2 regions of the Streptomyces sp. P13-3-3 genome follow, and region 1 is predicted to be linked to the other one. Evidence: riboswitches for the same ligand, from Rfam matches in the RefSeq annotation. Region 1 holds a riboswitch; the other holds the start of a gene.
What was found. Region 1 has a riboswitch for glycine ahead of gcvT (glycine cleavage system aminomethyltransferase GcvT). Riboswitches for the same ligand answer to the same signal wherever they lie in the genome.

Region 1 (9,484 bases):
CCCGACGACCCCACACCCGAGCAGGTGGACGCCTGGGTGGAACTCGTCGAGCTGATCCAGGACCCCGGGTTCCGGACCGTCATGCGCGGGATGATCGAGTTCAACGCCGCCGACCGGGGCCCCGGCGTGCCCGGCGGCAGCTCCCTGTGGTTCATGAGCCGCCTGATCCGCGGCGCGGGCGAGGCCCTGCGCGACGGCGTCGAGCCGGGCACACCCCGCGCCGCGGCCGTGCTGCGCGACCTGATCGGCGACGCCGACCCGGCCGCCGTGCTGAAGCGCCTCGCGGCGGCGGCCGACCCGCGCCTGGTCCGCTACCGCGAACTGTCCGGCGTGGTGAACGGATGGGACCGGCCCTCCGCCCACACCGAGGAGTTCGGATGGGTGGTCGCCGCGCTGGAGGCGCGGGCCGCCGGATAATCTTGGCCGCGACAGAACCAGTACCAGCGAAGGGGCGGACCGGTGGCGGACATCGAGGAAGCACGCAAGCAGTTCGAGCGGATCGACACGAACGGGGACGGCTACATCACCGCTGCCGAGTTCAAGACCGCGCTGGCCCAGGGCGGCGACTGGAACGTCACCGAGGCCGTCGCCGAGGCCGTCATCAAGGCACAGGACCTCGACGGCGACAAGCTTCTGTCCTTCGACGAGTTCTGGATCCACCTGAACAAGTAGGACCGGACCCGTAGGCCGGACATTCCCCGGCGCCGGAGTTCCGGCGCCGGGAATCCCCGCGGTGGGAATCCCCGCGGACGCCGCACGGGGCCCGCAACGGGGGCCGTACGGGCGAAAGCGCCGGGAATGGTCCGCCCGCCCCCGGGGTTGGTGCCGATCATTGAGGTTTCCAGAAACCTCGGCGACATCGACCCCCGGAAAGGGCGAGGCGAGCAGACATGAAGATCGGCATCATCGGCGCGGGCAACATCGGCGGAAACCTCACGCGACGGCTCACGGCACTCGGCCACGACGTCTCCGTCGCCAACTCCCGCGGCCCGCACACCCTCAAGGAACTCGCCGACGAGACCGGCGCGACCCCGGTACGGGCCGAGGAGGCCGCGCGCGGCGCCGAGATCGCCGTCGTCACCGTGCCGCTCAAGGCCGTGCCCGACCTGCCCTCCGGACTGTTCGACGAGGCCGCCGACGGCCTGGTCGTCATCGACACCGGCAACTACTACCCGCGGCAGCGCGACGGCAGGATCGCCGGCATCGAGGACGAGGGCCTCACCGAGAGCCGCTGGACCGAGCGCCAGATCGGCCACCCCGTCGTCAAGGCGTTCAACGGCACCTACGCCCAGGACCTGCTGGACCGGCACCGCCCCGCGGGCGACCCCGAGCGCATGGCCCTTCCCGTCGCCGGCGACGACGAGGCCGCCAAGCGCAAGGTCCGCGACCTGATCGAGGAACTGGGCTTCGACACCGTCGACGCGGGCGGCATCGACGGCTCCTGGCGCCAGCAGCCCGGCACCCCCGTCTACGGCCTGCGCGGAAGCGCCGACGCCGTCACCCGCGCCCTCGCCGAGGCATCCACGGAGCGCCCGGAGGAGTTCCGCGGCTAGATCCGCGCTTTCAGCCGCCCGCCCATTCCCGCAGCGCCGACCCGCTGGAGAAGTCCGCCACGTTCTTGTCCAGCGGGTCGTCGGTGTACTGGTGGAAGCGCCAGTCCGCCTTGATGCGCGGTTTCCCGGCGGCCGCCGCGTAATCGGCGATCCAGAGGCCGTCGCCCGCGTAGGAAGTGGTGTCGACGTTCAGCCAGAAGTGGCGGTTGCAATAGAGAATGACCTTGTGATGGGGGCGGAGTTCCTTCACCTTGCGGATGAAGCGGTCCTTCTCGGAATTGCTCGCGTGCGAGCCGCCCCCCGTCGTCTCCCAGTCCACCGCGAGGATGTCCCCCCGCGTCTCGGGCGCCTTGCTGACGAAGTACTCGGCCTGTTCGGTGAGGTTCCCCGGCCAGAGGAAGTGGTAGAACCCGACCACCAGGCCGGCGTCCCGTCCCCTCTTGGTCTGGGCGGCCAGTTTCGGATTCACGTACGAACGGCCTTCCGTCGCCTTGATGAAGACGAAGGAAAGGCCGTCCGTGTCGTACGAGGAGGACTGGTAGGAACTGACGTCGATGCCACGCAGCATGCAGGTTCTCCCGTGTGGTGCTGTGGGGGGACGGGACTTGATGGTTCCCCGTTTCAACCTGCTTGACGCAAAGCCCTGTTCAGCGAGGCGTTTCCCGGCGCCCGGCTCAGCACTCGATGATGTTCACCGCGAGCCCGCCCCGCGCGGTCTCCTTGTACTTCACCGACATGTCCGCCCCGGTCTCCTTCATGGTCTTGATGACCTTGTCCAGGGACACCTTGTGCGAGCCGTCGCCGCGCATCGCCATCCGGGCGGCGGTCACCGCCTTGACGGCGGCCATGCCGTTGCGCTCGATGCACGGGATCTGCACCAGGCCGCCGACCGGGTCGCAGGTCAGCCCCAGGTTGTGCTCCATGCCGATCTCGGCCGCGTTCTCCACCTGCTCCGGGGAACCGCCCAGCACCTCCGCGAGCGCGCCCGCCGCCATCGAGCAGGCGGAGCCCACCTCGCCCTGGCAGCCGACCTCGGCGCCGGAGATGGAGGCGTTCTCCTTGAAGAGCATGCCGATGGCGCCCGCCGCGAGCAGGAAGCGGACCACGCCCTCCTCGTCGGCGCCCGGCACGAAGTTCATGTAGTAGTGCAGGACCGCCGGGATGATGCCCGCCGCGCCGTTCGTCGGAGCGGTGACGACCCGGCCGCCGGCCGCGTTCTCCTCGTTCACCGCCATCGCGTAGAGGGTGATCCACTCCATCGCGAGCGCCTGCGGGTCCCCCTCGGAGCGCAGCTTGCGGGCGGTGGTGGCGGCCCGGCGGCGGACCTTCAGGCCGCCCGGCAGAATGCCCTCGCGGGTCATGCCCCGCTCCACGCAGGCCCGCATCACGCGCCAGATCTCCAGCAGCCCTTCGCGGATCTCCTCCTCGGTCCGCCAGGCGCGCTCGTTCTCCAGCATCAGCGCGGAGATCGACAGGCCGGTCTCCTTGGTGAGGCGGAGCAGCTCGTCACCGGTGCGGAAGGGGTACTTCAGGACGGTGTCGTCCAGCACGATGCGGTCCGCGCCCACGGCGTCCTCGTCGACGACGAAACCGCCGCCGACCGAGTAGTACGTCTTGGCCAGCAGCTCCGCGCCGGAGGAGTCGTACGCCCACAGGGTCATGCCGTTGGCGTGGTAGGGCAGCGCCTTGCGGCGGTGCAGCACCAGGTCGTCGTCGTAGGAGAAGCCGATCTCGTGCTCGCCGAGCAGCCGGATCCGGCCGCCGTCCTTGATCTTCTCCACGCGCTCGTCGGCCGACTCGACGTCCACCGTGCGCGGCGAGTCGCCCTCAAGGCCGAGCAGCACCGCCTTGGGCGTGCCGTGGCCGTGTCCGGTGGCGCCCAGGGAGCCGTACAGCTCCGCCCGCACGGAGGCGACGGAGTCCAGGAGGTCCTCGTTGCGCAGCCGCCGGGCGAACATGCGGGCCGCCCGCATCGGGCCGACCGTGTGCGAGCTGGACGGGCCGATGCCGATCGAGAACAGGTCGAAGACCGAGATGGCCACGGGAGGACTCCTCAGGGTTCGGCGGACGACGCTGTCCACCGGGGGAAGGGCGGTTCACTGGGTCGGGCGGGGTGCTGAATCGTTCATGCGCTGCATGGTGCGGGGCACCGCGCCCACCGACCCAGTGTGCGCGATGCCCCGTGTGTCCGTGAAAAAGCGGACGGTATTACCGCAGACCGGGGTACAGCGGGTGCTTCGCGGCCAGCGCCGCGACCCGGCCCCGGAGCGCCTCGGCGTCGTACGACGGCTTCAGCGCCTCGGCGATCACGTCCGCGACCTCGGCGAAGTCCTCGGCCGTGAAGCCGCGGGTGGCGAGGGCGGGCGTGCCGATGCGCAGACCCGAGGTGACCATCGGAGGCCGCGGGTCGTTCGGGATCGCGTTCCGGTTGACGGTGATGCCGACCTCGTGCAGCCGGTCCTCGGCCTGCTGGCCGTCCAGCTCCGAGTTCCGCAGGTCCACCAGGACGAGGTGCACGTCCGTGCCGCCGGACAGCACGTCCACGCCCACGGCCTTCACGTCGTCCCGCACCAGACGCTCGGCCAGGATGCGGGCGCCCTCCAGGGTGCGGCGCTGGCGCTCCTTGAACTCCTCCGAGGCGCACACCTTGAAGGCGACGGCCTTGGCGGCGACCACGTGCTCCAGCGGACCGCCCTGCTGGCCCGGGAACACCGCGGAGTTGATCTTCTTGGCCAGCTCGGCCGTGGAGAGGATCACACCGCCGCGCGGACCGCCGAGGGTCTTGTGCGTGGTGGTCGTCACGACGTGGGCGTGCGGCACCGGGTTCGGGTGCAGGCCCGCGGCGACCAGACCGGCGAAGTGCGCCATGTCGACCATCAGGTACGCGCCGACCTCGTCCGCGATCCGGCGGAACGCGGCGAAGTCCAGCTGACGCGGGTACGCCGACCAGCCGGCGACGATCAGCTTCGGCTTGTTCTCCTTGGCGAGACGCTCGACCTCGGCCATGTCGACCTGGCCGTCGTCGCCCACGTGGTACGCGACCACGTTGTAGAGCTTGCCGGAGAAGTTGATCTTCATTCCGTGGGTCAGGTGCCCGCCGTGCGCGAGGTTCAGACCCATGATCGTGTCACCCGGCTTGAGCAGGGCGAACATGGCGGCCGCGTTGGCCTGGGCGCCCGAGTGCGGCTGGACGTTGGCGTGCTCGGCGCCGAACAGTTCCTTCACCCGGTCGATGGCGATCTGCTCGATCACGTCGACGTGCTCGCAGCCGCCGTAGTAGCGGCGGCCGGGGTAGCCCTCGGCGTACTTGTTGGTCAGGACCGAGCCCTGGGCCTCCATGACCGCGACCGGGGCGAAGTTCTCCGAGGCGATCATCTCGAGGGTGGACTGCTGCCGGTGCAGCTCGGCGTCGACCGCGGCGGCGACCGCCGGGTCGAGCTCGTGCAGGGGCGTGTTCAGAAGCGACATGCGGATCCGGCTCCTCAGCCCGCGGTGAACGCGTCGTACTCGGCGGCGGACAGCAGGTCGGCCGGCTCGTCGGTGATCCGCACCTTGAACAGCCAGCCGCCCTCGAAGGGGGCCGAGTTCACGAGCGCCGGGTCGTTCACCACGTCCTCGTTGACCTCGGTGACCTCGCCGGAGACGGGGGAGTACAGGTCGCTGACGGACTTGGTGGACTCCAGCTCGCCGCAGGTCTCGCCCGCGCTCACCGTGTCACCGACCTCGGGGAGCTGGACGAAGACCACGTCGCCGAGCGCGTTGGCCGCGTGCTCCGTGATGCCGACCGTCGACACGCCGTCCTCGGCGGCCGACAGCCACTCGTGCTCCTTGCTGTAGCGCAGCTGCTGGGGGTTGCTCATGGCCTGAATTCTCCTGTACGCGGGAAACTGCTGATGACGGGGAGGGCGCGGGACGCGGCCGGACGGGTGGCACACCCGGGCCACGGACGCGCGGGGACGGCCCGGAGGCTGCCTACGACGGTGTCACTTCTGCCGCTTGTAGAACGGCAGCGCCACGACGTCGTACGGCTCGTGGCTGCCGCGGATGTCCACACCGACGCCCTCGGCGCCCGGCTCCGCGTGGGCGGCGTCGACGTAGGCCATGGCGATCGGCTTCCCCAGGGTGGGGGAGGGGGCGCCGGAGGTGACCTCGCCGATCCGCTCGCCGCCGGCGACCACCGCGTACCCGGCGCGCGGCACCCGGCGGCCGTGGGCGACCAGGCCGACCAGGACGCGCGGCGGGTTCTTCGCGGCGCGCTCCGCGGCCTCGGCGAGGGCGGCGCGGCCCACGAAGTCGCCCTCCTTCTCGAACTTCACCACCCGGCCGAGACCGGCGTCGAAGGGCGTGAGGGAGGTGCTCAGCTCGTTGCCGTACAGCGGCATGCCCGCCTCGAGGCGGAGCGTGTCCCGGCAGGACAGACCGCACGGGACCAGCCCGTGGCCCTCACCCGCCTTGGTCAGCGCCTGCCACAGCTCCACGGCGTGCTCCGGCTTCACGAACAGCTCGAAGCCGTCCTCGCCGGTGTAGCCGGTGCGGGCGATCAGCGCGGGGACCCCGGCCACGGTGCCCGGCAGGCCGGCGTAGTACTTCAGGCCGTCCAGGTCGGCGTCGGTGAGGGAGCGCAGGATCGCCGGGGACTCGGGGCCCTGCACGGCCAGCAGCGCGTAGGCGTCGCGGTCGTCGCGCACCTCGGCGTCGAAGCCCGCGGCCCGCTCGGTCAGCGCGTCCAGGACCACTTGGGCGTTGGAGGCGTTGGCCACGACCATGTACTCGGTGTCGCCCAGCCGGTAGACGATCAGGTCGTCCAGGATGCCGCCGTCCTCACGGCAGATCATGGTGTAGCGGGCGCGGCCCGGCTTCACCCCCGAGATGTTGCCGACCAGCGCGAAGTCCAGCAGCGCGGCGGCCTGCGGGCCGGTGACCGTGATCTCGCCCATGTGCGAGAGGTCGAACAGGCCGGCCCTCGTGCGCACGGCGTTGTGCTCGTCCCGCTCGGAGCCGTAGCGCAGGGGCATGTCCCAGCCGGCGAAGTCGGTCATCGTCGCGCCGAGCGACCGATGCAGGGCATCGAGCGCGGTGCGGCGGGGTTCGTTACTGCTCATCGGTCGGTCTCCCAGGGGCATGACAGCGAGGTCGTTCCTCCCCATCTGTCATCGGAACCTGAGAGGTTCGCCATGACCACCGGTGACACGGCGATCAGGACTTGCACCTTGGGTGGGGCCCCGGAGCACTGCCACGGCGGCCCGCTTTTCAGATGTGCCTCGCCCGCGCGGTAACGGTGCCTGAGAGATTCAAGGGAGGGACTTGCTCCTTCGGCGCCCCGGCGGCACACGGTGCCGGGGACTCTCCCGCGCGGATTCAAACGGCCGGTATGCAGTTGGCGCGCACATCATTGCACGCATCGGGGGACACCGGCAGGGGGACCCTTGCCGGGCGTGCACCGCTCGTGCAGGCTCGGTCACAGGGAGCTGTGACAGGCCTGTAGCGGTATGAGCACGCAACCGCGAGCGACCTGGCATTACCTTCTCTTTACACGCTGCGGGGATCGGACACCGTATCCGGCCCCAGGGGGAGGACGACCACGGTGAACAGGCCCACGGCGTACGCCGCCACCACAGGCGTGGCGCTGCCGCGGCAGCACGCCCACCGGGCCGGCGGCGCCCGTGACACGGCGCCCGCCGCCCTCGTCCAGGACCTGCGCGCCCGCTCCGGACGCAGCCCCCGCGCCCTGCTCTTCGGCCCCCGTGACCTCGTCGTCGTCACCGGACTGCCCGGCAGCGGCAAGTCCACGCTGATGCGGCGCACGGTGCACGAGGACCGCGTCGACTCCCAGGACGCCCGTGACCGCTGGGACCGCCGCATGCCCCGCCTCCTGCCGTACGCGGTCTACCGCCCGCTGGTCCGGCTCGCCCACTACGCGGGACTGCGCCGCGTGCTGCGCTCAGGCCGGCCCGTCGTCGTGCACGACTGCGGCACCCAGGCCTGGGTACGGCGCTGGCTGGCCCGCGAGGCCCGCCGCCGCGGGGCCGCACTGCATCTGCTGCTCCTCGACGTCCCGCCCGAGGAGGCACTGGCCGGGCAGCTGGAGCGCGGCCGGGGCGTCTCGCGCTACGCCTTCCGCCGCCACCGCACGGCGTGCGGACGGCTGCTCGACGCGGTGGAGTCAGGACGCGTGCCGGAGGGCTGCGCCTCGGCGGTGCTCGTCGACCGGGACGCGGCGAACACCTTGCGGCGCATCGGCTTCACCGGCTGACTGGCCGACGCACGTCTGGTGGGGGGCCGGCTCCGCCGGCTGATCGAAACGCCGTACGTCCGCTGCCGGGTCGGCTCCACCGGCCGACCGGCAGGCGCACGCCCCGCGTCGGGCCGGCTTCACCGGGCTGATCGAGCGGCGTATGTCCGGTGCACCGGGGCGGTGGCACCGGCTGGCGGGTCGGCGCACGTCCTGTGCCGGGTCGGCTTCCACGGCCGACCGGCAGGCGTACGCCCCGCGTCGGGCCGGCTTCGGCGGCTGGCGGGTCAGCGCACGTCCGGTGCGGGGGCGGCGGCACCCGCTGATCGATGGCGCACGTCCTGTGCCGGGCCGGCTGACCGGCAGGCGCACGCCCCGCATCGAGCAGGCTTCACCGGTTGACGGGTCGGCGCATGCCTTGTGCCGGGGCGGTGGCATCGGCTGACCGGACGGCGCACGTCCTGTGCGGGGTCGGCTTCGCCGGTCGACGGGTCGGCGTACGCCCCGCGTCGGGCCGGCTTCACCGCCTGGCGGGTCGGAGCCTTGCGCCGGGGCGGTGGCATCGGCTGACGGTCGGCGCACGTCCTGCGTCAGGCCGGTTTCACCGGCTGGCGGGTCGGCGCACGCCCTGTGCGGGGTCGGCTTCGCCGGCTGGCGGGTCGGCGCACGTCCTGTGCCGGGTCGGCTTCGCCGGCGGACGGGCCGGCGCACGTCATGTGCGGGGTCGGCTTCGCCGGTCGACGGGGCGGTGCACGTGCCGGGGCGGTTCCACCGGCCGACCGGACGGCGAGCGCCCCGTGCGGGACCGGCTAGCCTTTCCGCCAAGCAGTGGCATCAGGCAGACGGTGGGCGACAGATGGACTTCCCGGCGGACAACCCGGAGCGGACGCACTTCCACCCGCACGGCGGGTGGCCCGGCAACGAACTGGAGGAGGCGCTCTCCGCCTCCCTCGGCGTCCCCTCGGCGGGAGCCCGCATCGTCGAGGTCCTCGGCCGCAGCTTCGTGTGGGTGCCCCTGCCCAACGGGGGCGGTCCGCACAGCGGCCCCCTCGACCTGCCCACCATGGAGTTGGACGGCCAGGCGTACGTGCCGGTCTTCAGCTCCGAGGAGCAGTTCCGTCAGGTCGTCGGCGCCCACATGGGCTGCACCATCGCCCCCGCCGTGGAGTTCGCCCGCGGACTGCCGCCGCAGGCCGGCATCGTGGTCAACCCGGGCGGCACGGTCGCCGTCCCGCTGCCGCCGGCCGCGGTGGCCGAGCTGTGCCGGGCGGGGCGCACCCCGCTCGACGGCGCCGCGAGCGGCGGCCGGGTCCGGCTGTTCGAACCGGACTGGCAGGACGACCCGGTGGACTTCCTCGCCGCCGCCTCGCAGGAGTTCGACGCCCTCGGCGTGGTGGCGACCGCCCGCCGCTGCCTGGCCGCCGTCGAGACGGCCGACCCCGTGCTGTTCGTCGGCGTGGAGCTGCTGCACTGGGAGGGCGACCCGCGCGCACTGCCCCTGGACGCCCTCGGCCGGGCGCTGGGCCGCAGCCCCGCCCGATGGCCGGTCAACCTCGTCGTCCTCGACGTGGCCCAGGACCCGGTCGCCGACTGGCTGCGCGCCAAGGTCCGCCCCTTCTACCAGCGTGCCTGACGCGCCGCCGCCCCGTCTTCCGCGCACTGACCGCAGACCGCCGGAGGCCGTCGGCATAAGCTAGGG
Region 2 (9,484 bases), 2.0 Mb from region 1:
GGCCGGCGACCCGCACGGTGAGGGTGTCGAAGAAGGAGCCGTGGACGACCTCCGCGCCGCCGGAGCGCAGGCCCTCGGCGAGGATCGCGGCGTAGCGGTGGGTGCGGCGGGCGATGGTCCGCAGGCCCTCGGGGCCGTGGTAGACGGCGTACATGCCGGCCATGACGGCGAGCAGCACCTGCGCGGTGCAGATGTTGCTGGTGGCCTTCTCACGGCGGATGTGCTGCTCACGCGTCTGCAGCGCCAGGCGGTACGCCTTGTGGCCGTCGGCGTCGACGGAGACGCCCACGAGGCGGCCGGGCAGGCTGCGGGCCATCTTGTCCTGGACGGCCATGTAGCCGGCGTGCGGTCCGCCGAAGCCCATGGGGACGCCGAAGCGCTGCGTGGTGCCCACCGCGATGTCCGCGCCCAGCTCGCCGGGGGACTTCAGCAGGGTGAGGGCGAGCAGGTCGGCGGCGACGGTGACGAGCGCGCCGCGCTCGTGCGCCTGGTCGATGACGGGCTTGATGTCGCGGACGGCGCCGGACGCGCCCGGGTACTGGATCAGGACGCCGTTGATGTCACGGCCGTCGAGGTCGGCGGGGATGCCGTCGCTCAGGTCGGCGACGACCACCTCGACGCCGGTCGGCTCGGCACGCGTCTCGATCACGGCGATCGTCTGCGGCAGGGCGTCCGCGTCGACCAGGAACAGGCCCTTCTTGTTCTTGCCCATGCGCCGGGACAGCGCCATCGCCTCGGCGGCGGCGGTGCCCTCGTCCAGCAGGGAGGCGCCGGAGGTCGGCAGACCGGTGAGCTCGGCGACCATCGTCTGGAAGTTCAGCAGCGCCTCGAGCCGGCCCTGCGAGATCTCCGGCTGGTACGGCGTGTAGGCCGTGTACCAGGCGGGGTTCTCCATGACGTTGCGCAGGATGACCGGCGGGGTGAACGTGCCGTAGTAGCCCAGGCCGATCATGGAGCCGAGGACCTGGTTGCGGTCGGCGAGGCCGCGCAGTTCGGCGAGCACCTCGGCCTCGCTGCGGGCGCCGGGCAGGTCCAGCGCGTCGGCGTTCTTGATGACGTCGGGCACGGCGGCGGCGGTCAGCTCGTCGAGCGAGCCGTAGCCCACCTGGGCCAGCATCTTCGCCCGGGCCTCGTGGTCGGGGCCGATGTGGCGCTGCTCGAAGGGGATTCCCTGTTCGAGCTCGGAGAGCGGGGTACGGGGGGCAGTCATTGAGGAGGCCTCCTGGTCCGAACGACCTTCGAGGGGCACCACGGCGCAGGTGCCCGGACGGCCTCCCCCTCTGTCATCTCAACCTGAGAGTTTCACCGGGACGCCGCTGGCGGTCCGGTTTTCACCGTCGGTGAGAGCGGAAGCCGTCGACACCCGCCCTGCTTTCCAGAGTGACCTCGTCCGTGCGGTACGTGTGCCTGAGAGATTCCGGGGAGGATTTGCTCCTTCGGCGCCTCCGGTGGTGCCTGGAGGACTCTCCCGCACGGGGTCAGCGGCCGTTGCCAGCGTACCAGCGAGGTCCGGACCCCGGCCTTCGAGTGGCCGTTCCGCCGATTGTGCCTTTCTGTAGTGCTATCGGATGAGTTTGCTACGAGTGGAGGGCCCGTGCAGACCGACATCGACCCGCGCCACCTCATCGGCCGCAAGGCGTACGACCGCAACGGCACCCGCATCGGCACGATCGACGAGGTCTACCTCGACGACGCCACCGGTGTGCCGGAGTGGGCCGCGATACGCACCGGCCTGTTCAGCCGGGACGCCTTCGTGCCCCTGGAACCCAGCGAGCTGATCGACGGGGCCCTGCACGTGCCGTTCGAACGGTCCCTCATCAAGGACGCGCCGGACTTCGGCGTCGGCCGCCACCTGTCCCCGGAGCAGGAGCTCCAGCTGTACCACCACTACGGCCTGGACGTGGGCGCCCCTCCCCCGCTCCCGGACCACGACTTCGGCAAACTGGCGGGCCAGGAGTAACCGACACGACGGGGCCGGCGCCTCCGACAACCGCCGGCCCCACCACCCCGCACCCCGGCCGCCCCGCCGACCCACGCGCCAGCCTCCGGCCCCGCCTCCACCACCCGACAGGCTGACGGCCCCCGGCCCCGGCTCGACCGACTGACGGCGCCCGGCCCCGGCTCCACCGCCGGCCCGGGACCCGGCGTCCGGCCCACAGCCCCGGCTCTGGCCGCCCGGCCCAGGCCCGGCGATCACCACCGGCCCGCAACGCATAGCCGGCAACGGCGCAGCTCCGTCAGCCGGCGGTGCCTTACGGTGCGCCGCGAGGCCGCGAGGTGCGATGGGCCGTCTCGCACGCGCGGTGGCGAGCCGAGCCCCGTAGACGCCGCCATCCGACCGCCCGCGGGACAGCGGCAGCACGGCGAGCTTCCGGGCCCGACCTCTCCGAAGGCCGGCTCCAGAGGCAAGCCCGCCGACCACGTCACGCGGCCGCCCTCACGCGGTGAGCCGGCGCTTGTCCACGCCCGCCGTGCGGTAGGGCCGTGAGCAGCGGCTCCGCGAGTGCCGGCTCCGCAGGGGAGCCGACCGCCCATACCGCCGACCGACCTCGCGCAGCCAGCCGGAGCAGCACAACAGCGAGATCTCCGGCCCGACCTCCGCAAGTGCCGGCTCCTCAGCGGAGCCGACCGCCCATGCCGCGCCGTCGCCTCCCGCAGCCAGCCGGGCCCGTAGGCACCCGCATCCGGTCACCCACGGGACAGCAGCAGCAAGGGCCGACCCCTGCCCGACCTCCGCAAGTGCTGGCCTCTCTGGGCATCCGGCCGGCGCTGTCGTGGGGCGGCCGTCGCGCGGCGCGGCGGCCAGGGGCGGCGTGCCCGCGCCGCTCGGCGTCACGCCTCCCCGGCGCGGGCCCCGCCCGCGCCGTCACGCTTCCGGAGGACAAGGCGGAGGCGCCTCCGGTGGTCGCATCGGCTGGGGGAGGTCCGGTGGCGTCTCCACCAGCGGCAGCGGATCCGCTGCCTCCAACGCCGGGTCGTCGACGCGGAACGTCTTCACGCGGCCCGGCGCCGAGCCGGGTGTCTCGAAGCGGACCGTCACCCGGCCGAGGCCGCTGCCCTGCACCCATCCGTGCCCGTACTCGGTGTGCCGGACGTCGTGGCCCGCGGACCAGCGCCGCTCCACCGGGACCTCCGGGCGCGGCTCGGGCGCGGGCTCGGGCTCCTCGCCGTCGGCGGGCTCCTCCCCCGCACCGCCCGCCGCCTGGGCGAACAGATCCTCCTGCGTGTAGTCGGCCAGCCCGCTGACGCCGACGCCGAGCAGCCGTACGCCGCCCGTGGTGTCCACCGAGTCCAGCAGCCGCGCCGCCGCCTCCCGGACGACGGCCGGGTCGTCGGTGGGGCCGCGCAGCGTCTCGGACCGGGTCAGCGTGGAGAAGTCGTACCGCCGTACCTTCAGCACGATCGTGCGTCCGGACAGCCCCGCGCCCCGCAGGCGGCGCACACAGCGGTCGGCGAGCCGTTGCACCTCGAGGCCGACCCGCACCCGGTCGTGGATGTCCACGTCGTACGTGTCCTCGACGGACACCGACTTGGTCTCGCGCTCGGCGACGACGGGCCGGTCGTCGCGGGCCAGCGCCATCGCGTACAGCGCGTGCCCGTGGGCCTTGCCCAGCAGCCGCACCAGCTCGTCCTCGCCCGCCTCGGCGATCTCACCGACCGTGTGGATGCCGGCCCGCCGCAGATGGTCGCCGGTGGCGGGCCCGACCCCCGGGAGGGTCCGCACGGACATCGGTGCGAGCATCTCCCGCTCGGTGCCGGGCCGGATGACGACCAGCCCGTCCGGCTTGGCCTCCTCCGACGCGATCTTCGCCAGCATCTTGGAGGCGGCGAGCCCCACGGAGCCCGTCAGTCCGGTGACCGCGCGGATGTCCGCGCGCAGCTTCGCGCCGACCAGCCGCGCCGACCGCTCGTCCCACGCCGTGCCCCCGGCCTCCAGGTCGACGAACGCCTCGTCGAGGCTGAGCGGCTCCACCAGGGGTGACAGGGCGCGCAGCAGCGCCATCACCTGGTCGCTGATCGAGCGGTACAGCGCGAACCTGGGCACCAGATACGCGGCGTTCGGCGCGAGCCGCCGGGCCTGGGACATGGGCATCGCGGAGTGGACGCCATGGACGCGCGCCTCGTAGGAGGCGGTGGCGACCACACCGCGGGGTCCGAGTCCGCCCACGATCACGGCCTTGCCGCGCAGACTCGGCTTGGACGCCTGCTCCACCGAGGCGTAGAAGGCATCCATGTCGAGATGCAGGATCGTGGGAGCGGATCTCACATCTCCGATGCTGCCCTACGCCACTGACAACGTCCTCGCCGGGCCGGGCCCTGCGCGGCGCGGGCTCAGACCGCGCGGTTCCTGCGCCGGGCCAGCTCGTCCATCGGGTTGTGGCCGATGAGGGTCTCCCCCGTGTCGACCCGCTCGCCGTGCAGCTGCGACAGGGCGCTCTCGACGTCCCGCCACACCACGCCCACGGCGATGCCGAAGACGCCCTGGCCGCCCTGGAGCAGGGCGTGGACCTCGTCGGGCGACGTGCACTCGTAGACCGTGGCGCCGTCGCTCATCAGCGTCATGCGCTCCAGGTCGTCGAACCCCCGCTCACGCAGGTGCTGGACGGCGGTGCGGATGTTCTGCAGGGACACACCGGTGTCCAGGAACCGCTTCACGATCTTCAGCACGACGACGTCGCGGAAGCTGTACAGCCGCTGCGTGCCGGACCCGTGGGCGGGGCGCACGCTCGGCTCGACCAGCCCTGTACGCGCCCAGTAGTCGAGCTGGCGGTAGGTGATGCCGGCCGCGGCACAGGCCGTGGGCCCCCGATAGCCGATCTCCTCGGACGCCATGGCCACCGCCCCTCCACCACCCGGCACAGCCGTCGGCCGCTGCGGAGCGGGATCGATCGCACCGTCACGCGCGGGATGGCCCCCGCCCGAGCGGGGCGGAAAGCTCTGGGGAGGATACGGCCCGCCCGCCCCGAAAACGCGTCCGGGGGCACCCCCAGCCGTACCGTCGCCGCTGCTTCTCACGCCGACCTCCGTCCTTGACCTGCCTCCTCGACGGTAGGCAGTCACCAAGGGTGCGTCAACGATCGCCACACTCGGCACGCCGAGTGATAATCACCCTGAGAGTGGTTTCCCGTGCCCCGTCGCGGGGAAAGGCTAGCCGAATGTCCTCGGCGCGGGACGCCGCCGACGCGGCACCCCGGGAAACGGCTCACTGGTTGCTGGTCCCGAAGTCCTCGGGTGAGATCTGGTCGAGGAACTCGCGGAACTTCTCCACCTCGTCCTCCTGCTCGTCCGGAATCGCGATGCCGGCGTCGTCCAGCACCGTGTCGCTTCCGTAGATCGGCGTTCCCGTGCGCAGGGCAAGTGCTATGGCGTCGGAGGGACGGGCGCTCACCTCGACACCGCTGGCGAAGACCAGCTCCGCGTAGAACACGCCTTCCCGCAGGTCGGTGATGCGCACTTCCGTGAGCTCCTGTCCCACGGCCTCCAGCACGTCCTTGAACAGGTCGTGGGTCAGCGGCCGTGCGGGCGCCATGCCCTGCTGGGCGAAGGCGATGGCCGTCGCCTCCCCTGGGCCGATCCAGATGGGGAGGTAGCGGTCGCCGCCCACTTCACGCAACAGCACGATCGGTTGGTTGGAGGGCATTTCGACCCGGACACCTACGACATCGAGCTCGTTCACACAGCAACCCTAGGCCGTGCCCGGGACGTTTGGGTAGTCGGGCCCGGATCGGGTGGCCGATCGGGCCGCGCTGTGCTGTTTCCCGGAGGCCCGAGACCTTCAGGGCCCCCGCACCCCGAGCGCCGAGCGCACCAGCGCCGCGTGCAGCTTCATGGTGAGGCCGGCCAGTTCCCTGGTGCGGTCCTCGGCGTGCGCCCTGGTCTGCGGGTTGCGGTGGCGCCGCAGCGGCGCGACGACCTGCTCCACCAGTCCGGCCTCGCGATCGGCGGCCGCCTTCATGGCGCGCAGATGGCGGGGCTCGATCCCGTACCGCCCCAGTTCCGTGAGGAGCCCGGCGACGGTGACCGCCTCCGCGTCGTACACCCCGTCCCCGACCGGGACGAGCAGTCCGTACGACTCCCACTCCGCGAGCCGCTGCTCGTCCACGCCGGCGGCGGCGAGCAGCTGGCAGCGCCCGATGCGGGCCGCGCCGGGCGTCTCCGGGGCGCAGTCGGCGGGGTCCTCGTCGTCACCCGGACGGCTCAGCGCCGGCAGGGGCGGGGCCTCGCCGCGCTCCATGGCCTCCAGGTGCTCCCGGATGACCTTGAGCGGCAGGTAGTGGTCGCGCTGCATGCGCAGCACATGGCCGAGGCGGTCGACGTCCTCGGCGCTGAACTTCCGGTACCCCGACGGGGTGCGGCGCGGCTCGACGAGCCCTTCCGACTCCAGGAAGCGGATCTTGGAGATGGTGACCTCGGGGAACTCCTCGCGCAGCACGTTCAGCACCGCACCGATGCTCAGCAGTCCGGTGTCCGTGACGGCGGCGCCGCTGCCGGCGCCGCCGCTCGGTGTCTGCACCATCGACCCTTCCTGGAGTCCCCGGACCACGGCCGGGGGCCGTCAGTAGTTCTGCTGGCTCGCGTAGAAGACCAGCCGGTACTTGCCGATCTGCACCTCGTCGCCGTTGGACAGGGCGACCTGGTCGATCCGCTCACGGTTGACGTAGGTGCCGTTCAGGCTGCCGACGTCGGCGACCGTGAACGAGCCGTCCGGGCTGCGGCGGAACTCCACGTGGCGCCGGGAGACCGTCACGTCGTCGAGGAAGATGTCGCTCTGCGGGTGACGCCCGGCCGTGGTCAGGTCGCCGTCCAGCAGGAAGCGGCTGCCCGAGTTCGGTCCGCGGCGCACGACCAGCAGGGCGGAGCCCACCGGCAGCGCGTCGACGGCGGCCTGCGCCTCCGGGGAGAGCGCCGGCGCCTGGTGCTGGCCGGTGGCCTCGGAGTCGTAGGCCTCGAGGCCGGAGATGGAGATCGTGGACGTCGTCTCGGAGGGGCGCTCCGGGGTGACGCCCGGCTTCAGCGGCGCACCGCAGTGGGAACAGAAGCGGCTGTTCTCCGCGTTGCGGTTGCCGCACCTCGAACACACCAGGGCCGACATGGACGGATCCTCCTGCCGCGGCTGCCCGCCGGGGGCGTGGGACGCGTACGGACCGGAGTGGCCTCCGCCCGCACCTGGGCTCGACGGCTGTCCAGCACCTATGCCGCCCGACTGCGCAGGGTCGAAGGAGGCCCCGCCCGTCTCGTCCCGGAACAGCGGACGCTGGTCTTCCGCACCGGGCTGTGCGCGGTGACGAGCGGTCGCGCTGTCGCCGTCCTCTCGCCGCGCGCTCTTGCCGAACAACTTCCCAAACAACTTCACGGGCGATTCCCCTTGACCGAAACAGACCCGCCCGTGGGGCAGGACGAACCCTGACTGAACACATTGGCCGACCCGGACATCTTCACAACGTCCGCCTCCGCCAGACAGTTTCCACCACGCACCACCCATTCGGTGCGCCGACCCCCCGCAACCTCATGCCCTGGCCGGACAACCCCCATGCACCGCCGGTTCACTGGGAGGACGACCGAGCGTAGTCAGGCCGCTTCGGCGCTCGCAAGGCGTCCACAACGATCTTGTCCGACCGCTCCACGGTAACGGTGGCCTGTTCCTTCTCGAGCGTCTGCACCACGCCTCCGGGGATGTTGAGCGCCGGTTCCAGGTCCTGCGGCTTGCCGATGACCTTGAAACGATACGGGGACTTGATCTTGTTCCCGTCCACGGAGACTCCGCCGTCCACGTCCGACAGATACGTGCCGGCCACCACCCGTACCCCGTTCACCTGGATCGCCTCCGCGCCCGCGGCGCGCAGCTCCTGGACGGCGTCGAGCAGCATGTCCGACTCGACCGTCCCCTTCGTGTCCTCGATGGTCATCTCGATGCCGGGCCCCTGCGCGGCCACGGTGCCCGCGAGGACGCCGAGTTGCCGTTCCTTCTCGATCGTCTGCCTGCGGGCCTCCTCGGCCTGGTCGGAGCTGTTCTCCAGCTCCTCCCGCTGCTTCTCGAGACCCTGCTTCTCGTCTTCAAGACGCTCGGTTCGGTCGTCGAGTTCATCGAGGATGCGCACAAGATCTTCTTGGCGCGCGCCGCGCAGCGCGCTGTCGGTGTCGCTGGTGGAGGCCACCTGGACGGCGAGGCCGAATCCGAGGCCGAACAGCAGCAGGGCGACGATGAGTTGCGCGCGGGTCACGCGGGGCGGCCACAGCCCGTTGACGAGCCGTCGCCGACCGGTCAGCTCGGGCTCGCCCGGCTCGTCGGAGGCGGGCGTCGCGGAGGCCTGCGGCGTCTGCGGCGCCTGGTGCGGTCGGGACACGGAGGGCGCGGGTGTCCGGCGGGGCGTCCCGCCCGCACCGGCCTTGTCGGACGCGGCCTGCGCGGCGGCCGGGGGCACCTCCGCGGGGAGCTCCCGGCGCAGCCCGGCCGGCGGCGCCGCCTCGGGTGCGGACGCGGGCGTGTCGGGAGTGGACGCGGGCGTGTCGGGGGCGGACCGCGGCGGGGTGACCGCCGGGCGCGTCGTCTCGGGCTGTTCGCGCTCGCTCATCGGCCTCACGCCCGGAACACATGGCGGCGGATCGCCGCAGCGTTGGAGAAGATGCGGATGCCGAGGACGACCACCACACCCGTGGACAGCTGCGCCCCGACGCCGAGTTTGTCACCGAGGAAGACGATCAGCGCGGCCACGACGACGTTCGACAGGAACGACACCACGAAGACCTTGTCGTCGAAGATCCCGTCGAGCATGGCCCGCAGACCGCCGAACACGGCGTCCAGCGCGGCGACGACGGCGATCGGCAAGTAGGGCTCGACGACCGCCGGCACCTCGGGCCGGACCAACAGGCCGGCCACCACTCCCACAATGAGGCCCAGTACGGCGATCACGATGTGCCCTTCTCGGTTATCGGCTGTGCGGTTCGTACGGTCACACTCGGTGCGGCGGGCAGCCGGACGTTGTCCTCCACGGACAGGGATGTACGGATCCCGTAGTTCTCCTGCAGGACGTGCAGATACACCCCGTCGGCGCTGTCCTGGAACCGGTCCCCCAGCTCTTGGCCGTCCCCCACCGCCAGCACCGTGTACGGCGGCACCAGCGGCTTGTTGTCGACCAGTATCGCGTCTCCCGCGGCCCTGATCGCCGACAGGGCGGTCAGCCGCCGCCCGTTGATCGAGACGGCCTCCGCGCCCGACTCCCACAGCCCGTTGACCACCCGCTGGAGATCACGGTCGCGGACCCGGCCGGTGTCGGCGAAACCGGACGAGGAGCGGGCGTCGCCGTCGCCGCCGGAGGCGGTGTCCTCGGCGTCGTCGACCACGAGCCGCACGCCCGGTCCGTGGACGGGCGTGGCGCCCGACAGGATGCCCAGGAGCGTCGACCGGTCGCCGCCGCTGTCCCGCAGCGCCTCGCGCTGCCGTGCGCCGACTTCCTCGCGCAGTTCGTCGACGTTCTTCTCGAGC

Region 2: another riboswitch for glycine. It lies ahead of gcvP (aminomethyl-transferring glycine dehydrogenase); the one in region 1 lies ahead of gcvT (glycine cleavage system aminomethyltransferase GcvT).

Annotation. Positions count from the first base shown of each region.
Region 1 is NZ_CP192228.1:4,585,665-4,595,148, forward strand. It holds gene ACQZOG_RS21065 (MerR family transcriptional regulator) at 1-417, shown strand, start outside; gene ACQZOG_RS21070 (EF-hand domain-containing protein) at 460-672, shown strand; partial or broken gene ACQZOG_RS21075 (NADPH-dependent F420 reductase) at 888-1,553, shown strand; gene ACQZOG_RS21080 (glycoside hydrolase family 25 protein) at 1,564-2,121, opposite strand; gene ACQZOG_RS21085 (L-serine ammonia-lyase) at 2,228-3,595, opposite strand; gene glyA (serine hydroxymethyltransferase) at 3,762-5,021, opposite strand; gene gcvH (glycine cleavage system protein GcvH) at 5,036-5,413, opposite strand; gene gcvT (glycine cleavage system aminomethyltransferase GcvT) at 5,537-6,655, opposite strand; glycine riboswitch at 6,691-6,813, opposite strand; glycine riboswitch at 6,814-6,914, opposite strand; gene ACQZOG_RS21105 (AAA family ATPase) at 7,138-7,806, shown strand; gene ACQZOG_RS21110 (enhanced serine sensitivity protein SseB) at 8,642-9,418, shown strand.
Region 2 is NZ_CP192228.1:2,618,718-2,628,201, reverse strand. It holds gene gcvP (aminomethyl-transferring glycine dehydrogenase) at 1-1,210, opposite strand, end outside; glycine riboswitch at 1,386-1,481, opposite strand; gene ACQZOG_RS11890 (PRC-barrel domain-containing protein) at 1,595-1,960, shown strand; gene ACQZOG_RS11885 (DNA polymerase IV) at 2,867-4,267, opposite strand; gene ACQZOG_RS11880 (MerR family transcriptional regulator) at 4,333-5,016, opposite strand; gene ACQZOG_RS11875 (bifunctional nuclease family protein) at 5,204-5,677, opposite strand; gene ACQZOG_RS11870 (transcriptional regulator FtsR) at 5,777-6,517, opposite strand; gene ACQZOG_RS11865 (FHA domain-containing protein) at 6,557-7,483, opposite strand; gene ACQZOG_RS11860 (DUF881 domain-containing protein) at 7,545-8,573, opposite strand; gene ACQZOG_RS11855 (small basic family protein) at 8,579-8,911, opposite strand; gene ACQZOG_RS11850 (DUF881 domain-containing protein) at 8,908-9,484, opposite strand, start outside.